One region of the Streptomyces sp. NPDC012935 genome, then DNA from elsewhere that is predicted to be linked to it. Evidence: riboswitches for the same ligand, from Rfam matches in the RefSeq annotation. Region 1 holds a riboswitch; the other holds the start of a gene.
What was found. Region 1 has a riboswitch for cobalamin ahead of ACFY5C_RS14445 (cobalamin biosynthesis protein). Riboswitches for the same ligand answer to the same signal wherever they lie in the genome.

Region 1 (6,362 bases):
AGCATGCCGTCCCTGAGCTCCGGGTCGAGCTTGTCGAACCACGCCTGGTAGTCGGCCAGCGGCACGCGCGCGGGCGCGGCGGCCAGCTGCTCCTCGGTGAGCCACTCGACGTCGTGGCCACCGGCGTTGATGAGCCGGTGGATCAGCTCGTCGCCGTTGTCCGGGTACTCGGTGAGGCCGTACCCGGCGTCCCTGAGCGCGTCCAGCACCCGCACCGCCGAGGCGGGCGTGTCGAGACCGACCGCGTTGCCGACACGCGAGTGCTTGGTCGGGTAGGCGGTGAAGACGAGCGCGAGCTTCTTGTCGCCGTTCGCCTTGTGCTTCAACTGGGCGTGCCGCACGGCGATCCCGGCGACGCGCCCGGCCCGCTCCGGGTCGGCGACATACACGGGCACGTCGTCCGGGCCCTGCTCCTTGAAGGAGAACGGCACGGTGACGAGCCGCCCGTCGAACTCCGGGATCGCGACCTGCATCGCCGCGTCCATGGGCGAGAGGGCGGCGTCGGACTCGTCCCACGCGGCCCGCGAAGAGGTGAGGCAAAGACCTTGCAGCACCGGCACGTTCAGCTCGGCGAGCCGGCCGATGTCCCACGCCTCCTCGTCGCCGCCCGCCGACGCCTGCGAGGCGTGCGTGCCGCCGGCCGCGAGGACGGTGGCGACCAGGGCGTCGGCCTTGCCGAGGATCTCGTACAGCTCCGCGTCCGCCCCGCGCAGCGAACCGCAGTACACGGGGAGGGCGTTGGCGCCCCGCGCCTCGATCGCGTCGCACAGGGTGTCCACGAAGGCGGTGTTGCCGCTCAGCTCATGGGCCCGGTAGAAGAGCACGCCGACGGTCGGACGGCCGGCGGCGAAGGCACGCTCGCCATGGACGCCGTACTCCGGCATCTTCTGCGGCTCGACGAACCCCTCGCCCGTCAGCAGCACGGTGTCGGAGAGGAACCGCGCGAGTTCGGTCAGGTTGGCCGGCCCGCCCTCGACGAGATACCTCAGCGCCTCGGCGACGACACCGGCCGGCACGGACGACTCGGCCATCAGCTCCGCGTCCGGGACGGCCTCGCCGCCGAGCAGCACGGTCGGGATGCCTGAGGCCTTCAGCGCGGCGAGCCCGTCCTCCCAGGCCCGCTTGCCGCCCAGCAGGCGAACGACGGCGATGTCCGCGCCCTCGACGAGCGCGGGCAGCTCCTCGGCGACGTCCACGCGGGTCGGATTGCCGATCCGGTACGAGGCACCGGCAGCGGCCCTTGCCGCCAACAGGTCCGTGTCGGCGGTCGACAACAACAACACAGTGCTCATGCGGGCGCTCCCGGTGGAATGAAGGGCAGTCCTTGCGGCGCGCCCGACTCGATGAGCCGCCAGAGCGCGTCCGTGTCAGCGTGCTGTTCGATCAGGTCGCCGAGCCGGTCGAGCTGCTCCTCGCGCAGCGCGGCGAACGACGTGTCGGGGGCCGGCACGAAGCGGCGGCCCGCGGCGGCGGCCACCTCGCGCAGGAAGGCCCGCCGGAAACCGTCCGACTCCAGCGAGCCGTGCCAGTGCGTGCCCCAGGTCTGGCCGACCCGGCAGCCGTCGAGGAAGGCTTCCCCGCCATGGATCTCGGCGACCCCGTGGTGGATCTCGTACCCCGCGACGTGCTCGCCGAGGGCTTCTCCCACCGGCCGGGTCAGGGTCTTCTCGCGGGCGAACCGCACCCGCACGGGCAACGCACCGAGCCCCTCGACATGACCCTGCCGGCTCTCGACCTCGTCCTCGATGTGCTCGCCGAGGACCTGGAAGCCGCCGCAGATGCCGAGGACGGGCCGTCCTTCGGCGACCCTGCGCTTCAGGGCCTGTGCGAGCCCCCGCTCCCGCAGCCACTCCAGCGCGCGAACCGTCCCCCGGGTCCCCGGAAGGATGACGAGATCCGCGTCCGCCAGCTCCTCCGGCCGGTCCACGAACCGCACCACGACACCGGGTTCGGCGGCCAGGGCGTCGATGTCGGTGAAGTTGGACATCAGCGGGACGGCACAGACGGCGACCCGCAGCACGTCCTCGCCGACGGGCGGGGCGACGTTCGACTCCCGCACGGTCCCGCGCAGGGACACCCGCAGTCCGTCCTCCTCGTCGATGCCGAGGCCGTGCTGGAAGGGGAGGACGCCGTAGGTGTGCCGTCCGGTGAGGCCCAGCAGCATGTCGAGCCCCGGCTCCAGGAGGCTGACGTCCCCGCGGAACTTGTTCACCAGGAACCCGGCGACGAGCGCCTGGTCCTCGGGCGAGAGCAGGGCGATCGTCCCGAAGAAGGAGGCGAACACGCCCCCGCGGTCGATGTCACCCACCACCAGCACGGGCAGCCCGGCATTGCGGGCGATACCCATGTTGACGATGTCGGTCCGCCGCAGATTGATCTCGGCCGGCGAGCCGGCCCCCTCACAGATCACCGCGTCATACGTGCCCCGCAACTCGGCGAGACAGTCGAGCACGGTCCCGAGCAGCTGCTCCTGCCGCCCGCCGTGCAGCCTCTTCCCGGGGGACGACTCCCCAGACCCCCCGAAGAAGCCGCGTGCGCTCAGCTCACCCACCGGCTTGCCCAGCAGCACGACCTGACTGCTCTGCTCCCCACCGGGCTTGAGCAGCACGGGATTCATCAGCGCGGTCGGCTCGACCCGGCAGGCCTGTGCCTGCATGGCCTGGGCCCGTCCGATCTCGGCGCCCTCACGCGTGACGAACGAGTTGAGGGACATGTTCTGCGCCTTGAACGGCGCGACCTTCACTCCCTGCCGCACCAGCCATCGGCAGATCCCGGCGGTGACGACGCTCTTGCCGGCGTCGGATGTGGTGCCGGCGACAAGGAGACCACCGCCCGTCATGAGGTACGTCCCTTCGCGATGCGGCGCGCGACGGCACAGACGCCGAGCGCCAGCCAGCCGACGCGCTTCGACAGCCGTACGGCCCGTTCGATGTCCTGCGTGCCCACGGCCCGCCCGTCCCCGTTCAGCACGGGCCGATGCTCGACGCGTCCGCCGTACGACAGCGTCCCGCCCAGCCGCACCCCGAGCGCCCCCGCGAACGAGGCCTCCACGGGCCCGGCGTTGGGGCTCGGATGCTTGGCGGCGTCGGCGCGCCACGCTCGTACCGCCCCACGGGGGTCACCCCCGGCGACGGCGGCGAGTACGGCGGTCAGCCGGGATCCCGGCCACCCCGCCAGGTCGTCGAGCCTGGCCGAAGCCCAGCCGTACCGCCGGTACTTGGGCGACTTGTGCCCCACCATGGCGTCGAGTGTGTTCACGGCCCGGAACCCGACCAGCCCGGGAACGCCTGCCACGGCGCCCCACACCAGGGCCCCCACCACCGCGTCGGAGGTGTTCTCGGCGACGGACTCCACGACGGCCCGCGCGATCCCGTCCGCGTCCAGCGCCTGCGGATCCCGCCCGCACAGATGCGGCAGCCGGGCACGTGCGCCCTCGATGTCCCCCGCTTCGAGCGCCTGCCCGATGACCCGGGCCTCCCGGGCGAGCGAAGTCCCCCCGACGACCGCCCAGGTGGCGGCGCCGGTCAGCGCGACGGCGGTGGCGGGGGACGTACGTACGAGACGAGCTGCGGTGGCGCCGAGGGCCACGGCGCCACCGGCGCACACGGCGGTGTGCACCGCACCCCATGCGCGGTGGTCACGCCACAACACCCGTTCCACGGCGGCGGCGGTCCGCCCGAACACGGCGACCGGGTGTCCCCGGCGAGGATCGCCGAGCAGCAGATCACCGAGAAGTCCGGCGGCGGCGCCGTACGCGAAGACGCGATCGGCACGCATCGGGGTCAGCCGAGCGTCGAGTCAGACGAGGGTCCGGTTCTGCATGTCGATCGGCAGGCGAGCATCGCGTTATGTCCTCACTCAGGGTGTCCACGCCCTGGTTCGACGAGACCGGCGGTGAGAGTTCCTGGCTCCCGGGGGTGTCTACCCCGGTGACAGTGGCGGGACCGCGCCGGATTCACACCGGCTTCCTCTCCTGCCGCCGCACATGGCTCCGGCAGTCCACCACGGGGTTGGAACGGCCGTCAACTTGCCGTTGACCTGCGAAGGGAGAGTGTGCGAAGGCCCACACAGCAGTGAGGTGCGGGACGGTGATCCGTCCCGCACCTCGGGTGTTTCAGGTGATGCGCGTCGTGCGTCAGGCCACGATCAGATAGATGCCGTACGCCACTGCCGCCGCGCATGCCGCGAAGCACGCGTACGCACCCGTGACCGCGAGAGAGGCCGAGTCGCCCTGGGCCGCGGCCCGTTCGCGCCGGGACAGGCCTGCGATGCCGAGGGTGAACAGGCCCACCAGGGCCACGGTGACCACGAGGCTGACGCCGAAGACGGAGCCGAGTGCCGCCCAGTCGATCTTCATGCTTCTGCTTTCCTGAGTGTGTGAGGGGGAGTGACTGGAGTGACCGGGTGCGTCAGACCGTGGCCTTCGAAGGCTCCGGCTCCGAGGACTGGGCCGGGATGGTGGCCGTGAGTTCCTCGGTCGCCATGCCCGCGGGCGGCGGGGTCACGGCGGCCATGGCCGTGGTCACCACGCCGGCCGGCTCGTCGGACTCGTTGACGTTGGTGTGGTCGATGACCTCACGGCGGGAGATCTTCCAGATCGCGGCGCTGGAGGCGACCAGGAACACCGCGACGACGGCGGTGCCCCAGGCGCCGAAGCCCGTCACGTACTCGGCGATCGCGCCGACCAGCGCGGCGGCCGGGAGGGTCAGGCCCCAGGCGACGAACATGCGGGTCGCCGTCGACCAGCGGACCACACCGCCCTTGCGGCCGAGGCCCGCGCCCATCACCGCGCCGGAGACGGAGTGCGTGGTGGACAGGGAGAAGCCGAGGTGGGAGGAGGCCAGGATGACGGTGGCCGCGCTGGTCTGGGCGGCGAAGCCCTGCTGCGGCTGAAGGTCGGTCAGGCCCTTGCCCATGGTGCGGATGATGCGCCAGCCGCCGAGGTAGGTGCCGAGCGCGATGGCCAGGCCCGCGGAGAGGATGACCCACATGGGCGGGTCGGAGTCGGGGGCGAGGGTGCCGCCGGCGACCAGGGCGAGGGTGATGATGCCCATGGTCTTCTGCGCGTCGTTGGTGCCGTGGGCCAGGGAGACCAGGCCGGCCGAGGCGATCTGGCCGGCGCGGTAGCCCTTCTTGGCGGACTCGCCGTCGGCCTTCTTGCCGAGCGAGTAGGTCAGGCGGGTGGCCAGCAGCGCCGCGATGCCCGCGACCAGCGGGGCGGCGATCGCCGGGATCAGCACCTTGGTGACGAGCGCGTCGCCGTGGACCGCGCCGACGCCGGCCGAGGCGATGGTGGCGCCGATCAGACCGCCCATCAGCGCGTGCGAGGAGCTGGAGGGCAGGCCCACCAGCCAGGTCAGCAGGTTCCAGAGGATCGCGCCGACCAGCGCGGCGAAGATGACCTCGGGACGGATGCCGGTCTCGTCGACGAGACCTTTGGAGATCGTGTTGGCGACCTCCACGGAGAGGAAGGCGCCGACAAGGTTCAGCGCGGCGGACATGGCCACCGCGACCTTGGGCTTGAGCGCACCGGTCGAGATGGTGGTGGCCATCGCGTTGGCGGTGTCGTGGAAACCGTTCGTGAAATCGAACGCGAGTGCGGTTACCACCACAATCGCGAGGATCAGCGAGAAGTTTTCCATTTACCCAGGCAATCGTTCGAGGTCATTGGCCGGACGAACGTAAGTAACCTGAGTGAACGGAAGATGAACTGGGGTGAGCCGCACGGTGTCCGCGGGAGGGGGTTAATCGTCCGGTGGGCGAGGCCCCCGTCCCTCGGCCGTCGCGCGGCCCAGGCGCCGCAAGGTCAGTAGCCTCGGGCGAACTTCCTCAGCTGGGTCATGGACCCGTTGAAGAGATTCTGGTCACCCGGCAGGCTTCCGCTGCCGTTGTCGTACTGCCAGATGGTCCAGAACCGCCATCCGGCCGGCAGCGCCCCCGCGCTGGAGGAGTTGTAGCGCGCTATCCACAGCGCGTGATTCGAGGCGAAGGCGCGGCTGCCGCCGGTGCAGTTGTTCCACCAGTGCGTGGTGGTGTAGATCACCGGGCGACGGCCGGTCAGCCGCTTGACCTCGTTGCTGAAGGACTGGATCCAGCTGACCATCTTCGCCTTGCTCAGCCCGTAGCACTTGTGCCTGCTGTAGGGGTTGTACTCGATGTCGAGAGCGGGTGGCAGGGTCCAGCCGTCGGACCGCCAGTCGCCGCCGTTGCGCACGAAGTACGCGGCCTGCGTCCTGCCCGGCGACTTGTTCGGCAGCGCGAAGTGGTACGCGCCGCGTATCAGGCCCGCGTTGCGGGAGCCGTTGTACTGCTGGCCGAAGTAGGGGTTGCGGTAGGTGTGGGACTCGGTCGCCTTGACGTAG
Region 2 (6,362 bases), on a different contig from region 1:
CCTGGGCGCGCTGACCGGCGGCCAGGCGGTGCAGCAGGTCAAGGCCGGGCTCCAGGCGATCTACCTGTCCGGTTGGCAGGTCGCCGCCGACGCCAACCAGGCCGGGCACACCTACCCCGACCAGAGCCTGTACCCGGCCAACTCGGTGCCGCAGGTGGTGCGTCGGATCAACAACGCGCTGCTGCGTGCCGACCAGATCGCCACCGCGGAGGGCGCGGGCGACACGACGGACTGGCTGGCGCCGATCGTGGCCGACGCCGAGGCCGGTTTCGGTGGTCCGCTCAACGCCTTCGAGCTGACCAAGGCGATGATCGCGGCGGGTGCGGCGGGCATCCACTACGAGGACCAGCTCGCCTCGGAGAAGAAGTGCGGCCACCTCGGCGGCAAGGTCCTCGTCCCGACCTCGCAGCACATCCGCACCCTCAACGCGGCCCGCCTGGCCGCCGACATCGCCGACGTGCCGACGATCGTCGTCGCCCGCACCGACGCTCTCGCCGCCAACCTCCTCACCAGCGACGTGGATGAGCGCGACGCCGAGTTCGTCACCGGCGAGCGGACGGCGGAGGGCTTCTACCGGGTGCGCGGCGGAATGGCGCCGGTCATCGCCCGCGGTCTGGCCTACGCGCCGTACGCCGACCTGATCTGGGTGGAGACGGGCACCCCGGACCTGGCGCAGGCCCGCGAGTTCGCCGAGGCCATCCACGCCCGGTACCCGGACCAGATGCTGGCGTACAACTGCTCGCCGTCCTTCAACTGGAAGGCCGCGCTGGACGACGACCAGATCGCCAAGTTCCAGCGTGAACTGGGCGCGATGGGCTACAAGTTCCAGTTCATCACGCTGGCCGGCTTCCACTCCCTGAACCACGGCATGTTCGACCTCGCCCGCGGCTACGCCGAGCACGGCATGACCGCCTACGTCGACCTGCAGGAGAAGGAGTTCGCCGCGCAGGCCCACGGCTTCACCGCCGTCAGGCATCAACGTGAGGTCGGTACGGGGTACTTCGACCTGGTGTCGACGGCCGTCAATCCGGCGTCGTCCACGACCGCGCTGGCCGGGTCCACGGAGGAAGAGCAGTTCCACTAGGCCGCCGGACCGGGCGCCCCGCGCCGCGAGGCTCCCGGTGGCCGAGCGGAGGGAACGGGCGACCGTCCCTGTCCGCCCCCTCCGCTCCCATCCCTCAGGAGAACCCGATGTCCACCACCGCACTGACCCACCATGTCCGTGTCCTCGCCGGCCCGGGCCACCGTCACGACGAGATCCTCACGCCGGCCGCCCTCGACTTCGTGGGCCGGCTCGCCGCGGAGTTCGGCCCACGCCGCCAGGAAGTCATGAAGGAGCGCCGCAGGCTGGCGCTGCGGCTGGCATCGGGCTCACCGCTCGGCTTCCCCATGGTCACCTCCGCCGTCCGCGCCGACCCGACCTGGCGCGTCGCGCCGCCCGCCCCCGGCCTCACCGACCGCCGCGTCGAGATCACCGGCCCGCCGGACCGCCGGATGGCGGTCAACGCGCTCAACTCCGGCGCCAGGATCTGGATGGCGGACTTCGAGGACGCCACCGCTCCCCTCTGGGACAACGTCGTCGGCGGCCAGCTCAACCTGCTCGACGCGGTCGAGCGCCGGATCGGCTTCACCACGGCGGAGGGCAAGGAGTACCGCCTCGGAGACCGGCTCGCCACCATCATGGTCCGCCCGCGCGGCTGGCATCTCGACGAGGAGCACCTGGAGTTCGACGGACGGCCCGTGCCTGCCGCCCTGGTCGACTTCGGCCTGTACTTCTTCCACTGCGCCCAGCGCCAGATCGACGCCGGGTACGGCCCGTACTTCTACCTGCCGAAGCTGGAGAACCGGCACGAGGCGCGCCTGTGGAACGACGTCTTCGTCCTCGCCCAGGAACTGCTCGGCATTGCGCACGGCACGATCCGTGCCACGGTCCTCATCGAGACGATCACCGCCGCGTTCGAGATGGAGGAGATCCTCTACGAACTTCGCGAGCACAGCGCGGGGCTCAACGCGGGCCGCTGGGACTACCTGTTCAGCCTGATCAAGACGTTCGGCCACCGCACCGACTTCCTCCTGCCCGACCGGGCGAAGGTGACGATGACCGCCCCCTTCATGCGGGCGTACACCGAACTCCTCGTCCGCACCTGCCACAAGCGCGGCGCCCACGCCATCGGCGGCATGGCCGCCCACGTGCCCGGCAAGGACCCGGCCGCGAACGAGGCCGCGCTCGCCAAGGTCCGGCTCGACAAGGAGCGGGAGGCCGAGGACGGCTTCGACGGCTCCTGGGTGGCCCACCCCGGGCTCGTCCCCGTCTGCCGCGAGGTCTTCGACGGTGTCCTCGACGAACGGCCCCACCAGATCGACCGTACCCGCGACGACGTCGACGTGAGCGCGGCGGACCTGCTGTCGGTGCGCAGGATCAGCGGGCCGCCGACCGAGGAGGGCGTGCGCACCAACATCGCCGTCGCGCTGCGCTATTTCGCCGCCTGGCTGCGCGGGCAGGGCGCGGTCGCGCTGTACGGCCTGATGGAGGACGCGGCCACCGCCGAGATCGCCCGCGTGCAGATCTGGCAGTGGCTCCGGCACCGGGTGATCGACCGGGAGACGGTGCTGCGGCTGCTCGACGACGAGGTCGTCGCGCTCGGCCGCGAGTACCCGTGGGCGCCCGTCGACGAGATCCGCGCCCTGTTCGAACGGACCGCCCTGGCGGGCGAGTTGCCGCTGTTCTTCACCCCGGACGCGTACACGCGGCACCTCGTGAAGCGGACGGAGGCCGGGGCGTGAGCGGGGGCATCCAGCGCGTCGGCGTGGTCGGCGGCGGGCAGATGGGGGCCGGGATCGCCGAGGTGTGCGCACGGGCCGGCCTCGACACCGTGGTCTGCGAAGTGGACGAGGTCGCGGCCCGCGCCGCACGGGACCGGATGGCGGCGTCACTCGACCGCGCGGTGCGCCGCGGCAGGCTGGAGGAGGCCGCAGCGCGAGACGCGCTCGACCGCACGGCCTTCAGCGGCAGCCTGGACGATCTCGCCGACCGGCAGCTCGTCGTCGAGGCCGTCATCGAGAACCCGGCCGCCAAGACCGAGGTCTTCGCCGCGCTCGACAAGATCGTCGAGGATCCGGAGGCGGTGCTGGCGACCAACACCTCCTCACTCCCCGTCATGCGGCTGGGCATGGCGACCGGCCGGGCGGACCGGGTGGTGGGCCTGCACTTCTTCAACCCGGTGCCGGTGCTGCCGCTGGTGGAGATCGTGACCTCGCTGCACACGGCGCCTCAGACGCTTGCCGCAGTACGGGAATTCGCCACCAGGACGCTGGGCAGGACGGTGATCCACTCCCAGGACCGGGCCGGCTTCGTCGTCAACGCCCTGCTCATCCCGTACCTGCTGTCGGCGGTCCGGATGGCCGAGTCCGGCTTCGCCACAGCCGCCGACATCGACACGGGCATGGAGCTGGGCTGCGCCCACCCCATGGGCCCGCTCAGGCTCGCGGACCTGATCGGCCTCGACACCGTCGCCTCGATCGCCGGGTCGCTCTACGACGAGTTCAGGGAGCCCCTCTACGCCCCTCCCCCGCTGCTCCAGCGGATGGTGGAGGCGGGATTGCTCGGCCGCAAGACCGGCCGCGGGTTCCACATCTACGACCAGGACTGAGGGCCTGGTACGACGCGGGCTGAGGGGTCCGCGTCGCCGCCGGGAGTGAGGGTTCCCGCGCGGCTGACACAGGGGAAGGGCGGGAGGCGCTGTCAGGCGCTTCCCGCTCTGTGGCGCTCCCGCCCTCGCAACGCGCCGGGCACTCAGAGCCTGCCGAGTGGCCCGTCCTGGTCGCGGCGACCGCCTGCGGCTCCCCGGGGAAGGTCATCTCGGGTGCGCCCGTGCGCGGATGGAGGGCGACCTCGGCTCCACTCCGTACACCTCGGCCAGCAGCCGGGGCGTCGTCGCGGGTGTCCCATTTCACCATCCGGATGACGGATGCCGCGCTGCCCTGCGAGGTGCCACCCCGTAGGCTGGCCGGTGCAGCTGGTTCGCCCCGCCCGCCAGGTGGGATGCGTCGCAAGAGGGAACCCGGTGAGAATCCGGGACTGCCCCGCAGCGGTGAGTGGGAACGACCGCCGTCATCCGCACTGGGCCCGACGAAGAGGGCCTGGGAAGCGACGGCCAGTAGGTGTCCTCCGGTCAGGAGGACGTGCCCGCGAGTCCGAAGACCTGCCAACTGCCCGCGCGCGGACGACCCGTGCGCGGACATCCCGGTGACCTCGAGGGCGGGTCGGCGTACATACCAGGCGGACGACCGTGCCCAGCCGCGCACGCTCCGACCGTCCGGTTCGTCACCCCTTCGCGCTCTCGTCCCGTCGCCGGGATCTCAGGGATTCATCTCGCGAAGGAGATCTCCGTGACCACGAAGTCCGCAGCCGCGGCAGCACGGGCCACCGTGTACGGCTACCCCCGCCAGGGCGCGAACCGGGAACTGAAGAAGGCGGTCGAGGGCTACTGGAAGGGCCGTGTCACCGCTGGCGCCCTGCGCACCACGGCCGCCGACGTGCGCGCCGCCAACTGGCGGCAGCTGGCCGACGCCGGCATCCACGAGGTGCCCACCGGTGATTTCTCGTACTACGACCACGTCCTGGACACCACCGTCATGGTCGGCGCGATCCCCGAGCGCCACCGGCACTCCGTCACGGCCGGCACCCTCGACGGCTACTTCGCCATGGCGCGCGGCACGCAGGACGTGGCGCCGCTGGAGATGACGAAGTGGTTCGACACGAACTACCACTACCTGGTGCCGGAGCTGGGCCCTGACACCGTCTTCACGGCCGACTCGACCAAGCAGGTCGCCGAGCTGAAGGAGGCCCTCGCGCTCGGTCTCACCGCCCGCCCAGTCCTGGTCGGCCCGGTCACGTATCTGCTGCTCGCCAAGCCCGCCCCCGGGGTCGCCGCGGACTTCGAGCCGCTCACGCTCCTGGACCGCCTGCTGCCGGTGTACGCCGAGGTCCTCGCCGACCTGCGCGCGGCCGGCGCCGAGTGGGTGCAGCTGGACGAGCCCGCCCTTGTCCAGGACCGCACCCCGGCCGAGCTGAATGCCGCCGAGCGGGCCTACCGCGACCTCGGTGCCCTCACCGACCGCCCGAAGCTGCTGGTCGCCTCGTACTTCGACCGGGTCGGCGACGCCCTGCCGGTATTGGCGAAGGCCCCGGTCGAAGGGCTGGCGCTGGACTTCACCGGGTCCGCCGCAGCGAACCTGGACGCACTCGCCGCGGTCGGCGGGCTGCCCGGCAAGCGGTTGGTCGCCGGTGTGGTCAACGGCCGCAACATCTGGGTCAACGACCTGGAGAAGTCCCTGTCCACCCTGGGCACCCTGCTCGGGCTGGCCGACCGGGTCGACGTGGCCGCCTCCTGCTCCCTGCTCCATGTGCCCCTGGACACGGGCCTGGAGCGGGACATCGAGCCGCAGGTCCTGCGCTGGCTGGCATTCGCGAAACAGAAGACCGCCGAGATCGTCACGCTCGCCAAGGGCCTCGCCCAGGGCACGCACGCCGTCGCCGCCGAACTCGCCGCCAACCGGGCCGACCTGGCGTCCCGCGCCGGCTCGCCGATCACCCGTGACCCGGCCGTCCGCGCCCGCGCCGCCGCCGTCACCGAGGCCGACGCCCGCCGCTCCCAGCCGTACTCCGAACGCGCCGCCGCCCAGCGCGCCCACCTCGGCATGCCCCTGCTGCCGACGACCACCATCGGCTCCTTCCCGCAGACCGGCGAACTGCGCGCCGCACGCGCCGACCTGCGCGGCGGGCGCATCGGCGCCGCAGGGTACGAGGAGCGCATCAAGGCCGAGATCCAGGAGGTCATCTCCTTCCAGGAGAAGACCGGGATCGACGTCCTGGTGCACGGCGAGGCCGAACGCAACGACATGGTCCAGTACTTCGCCGAGCAGCTCACCGGCTACCTCGCCACCCAGCACGGCTGGGTGCAGTCCTACGGCACGCGGTACGTCCGTCCGCCGATCCTGGCCGGCGACATCTCCCGCCCCGAACCGATGACGGTGCGCTGGACGCAGTACGCCCAGTCCCTCACCGACCGCCCCGTCAAGGGCATGCTCACCGGCCCGGTCACCATGCTCGCCTGGTCCTTCGTCCGCGACGATCAGCCTCTCGGTGACACCGCCCGCCAGGTCGCCCTCGCCCTGCGCGACGAGGTGGGCGACCTGGAGGCAGCCGGGACTTCGGTCATCCAGGTCGACGAACCCGCTCTGCGCGAGACCCTGCCGCTGCGCTGCGCCGACCGTCCGGCCTACCTGGCCTGGGCGACGGAGGCGTTCAGGCTCAGCACGAGCGGTGTGCGTCCGGACACCCAGATCCACACCCACATGTG

Region 2: another riboswitch for cobalamin. It lies ahead of metE (5-methyltetrahydropteroyltriglutamate--homocysteine S-methyltransferase); the one in region 1 lies ahead of ACFY5C_RS14445 (cobalamin biosynthesis protein).

Annotation. Positions count from the first base shown of each region.
Region 1 covers NZ_JBIBBC010000005.1:55,691-62,052, reverse strand. The annotation lists gene cobN (cobaltochelatase subunit CobN) at 1-1,292, opposite strand, end outside; gene ACFY5C_RS14450 (cobyric acid synthase) at 1,289-2,839, opposite strand; gene ACFY5C_RS14445 (cobalamin biosynthesis protein) at 2,836-3,777, opposite strand; cobalamin riboswitch at 3,878-4,020, opposite strand; gene ACFY5C_RS14440 (hypothetical protein) at 4,136-4,357, opposite strand; gene ACFY5C_RS14435 (anion permease) at 4,410-5,642, opposite strand; gene ACFY5C_RS14430 (lysozyme) at 5,807-6,362, opposite strand, start outside.
Region 2 covers NZ_JBIBBC010000017.1:54,750-61,111, reverse strand. The annotation lists gene aceA (isocitrate lyase) at 1-1,084, shown strand, start outside; gene aceB (malate synthase A) at 1,192-2,784, shown strand; gene ACFY5C_RS32140 (3-hydroxybutyryl-CoA dehydrogenase) at 2,781-3,650, shown strand; cobalamin riboswitch at 4,016-4,211, shown strand; gene metE (5-methyltetrahydropteroyltriglutamate--homocysteine S-methyltransferase) at 4,390-6,362, shown strand, end outside.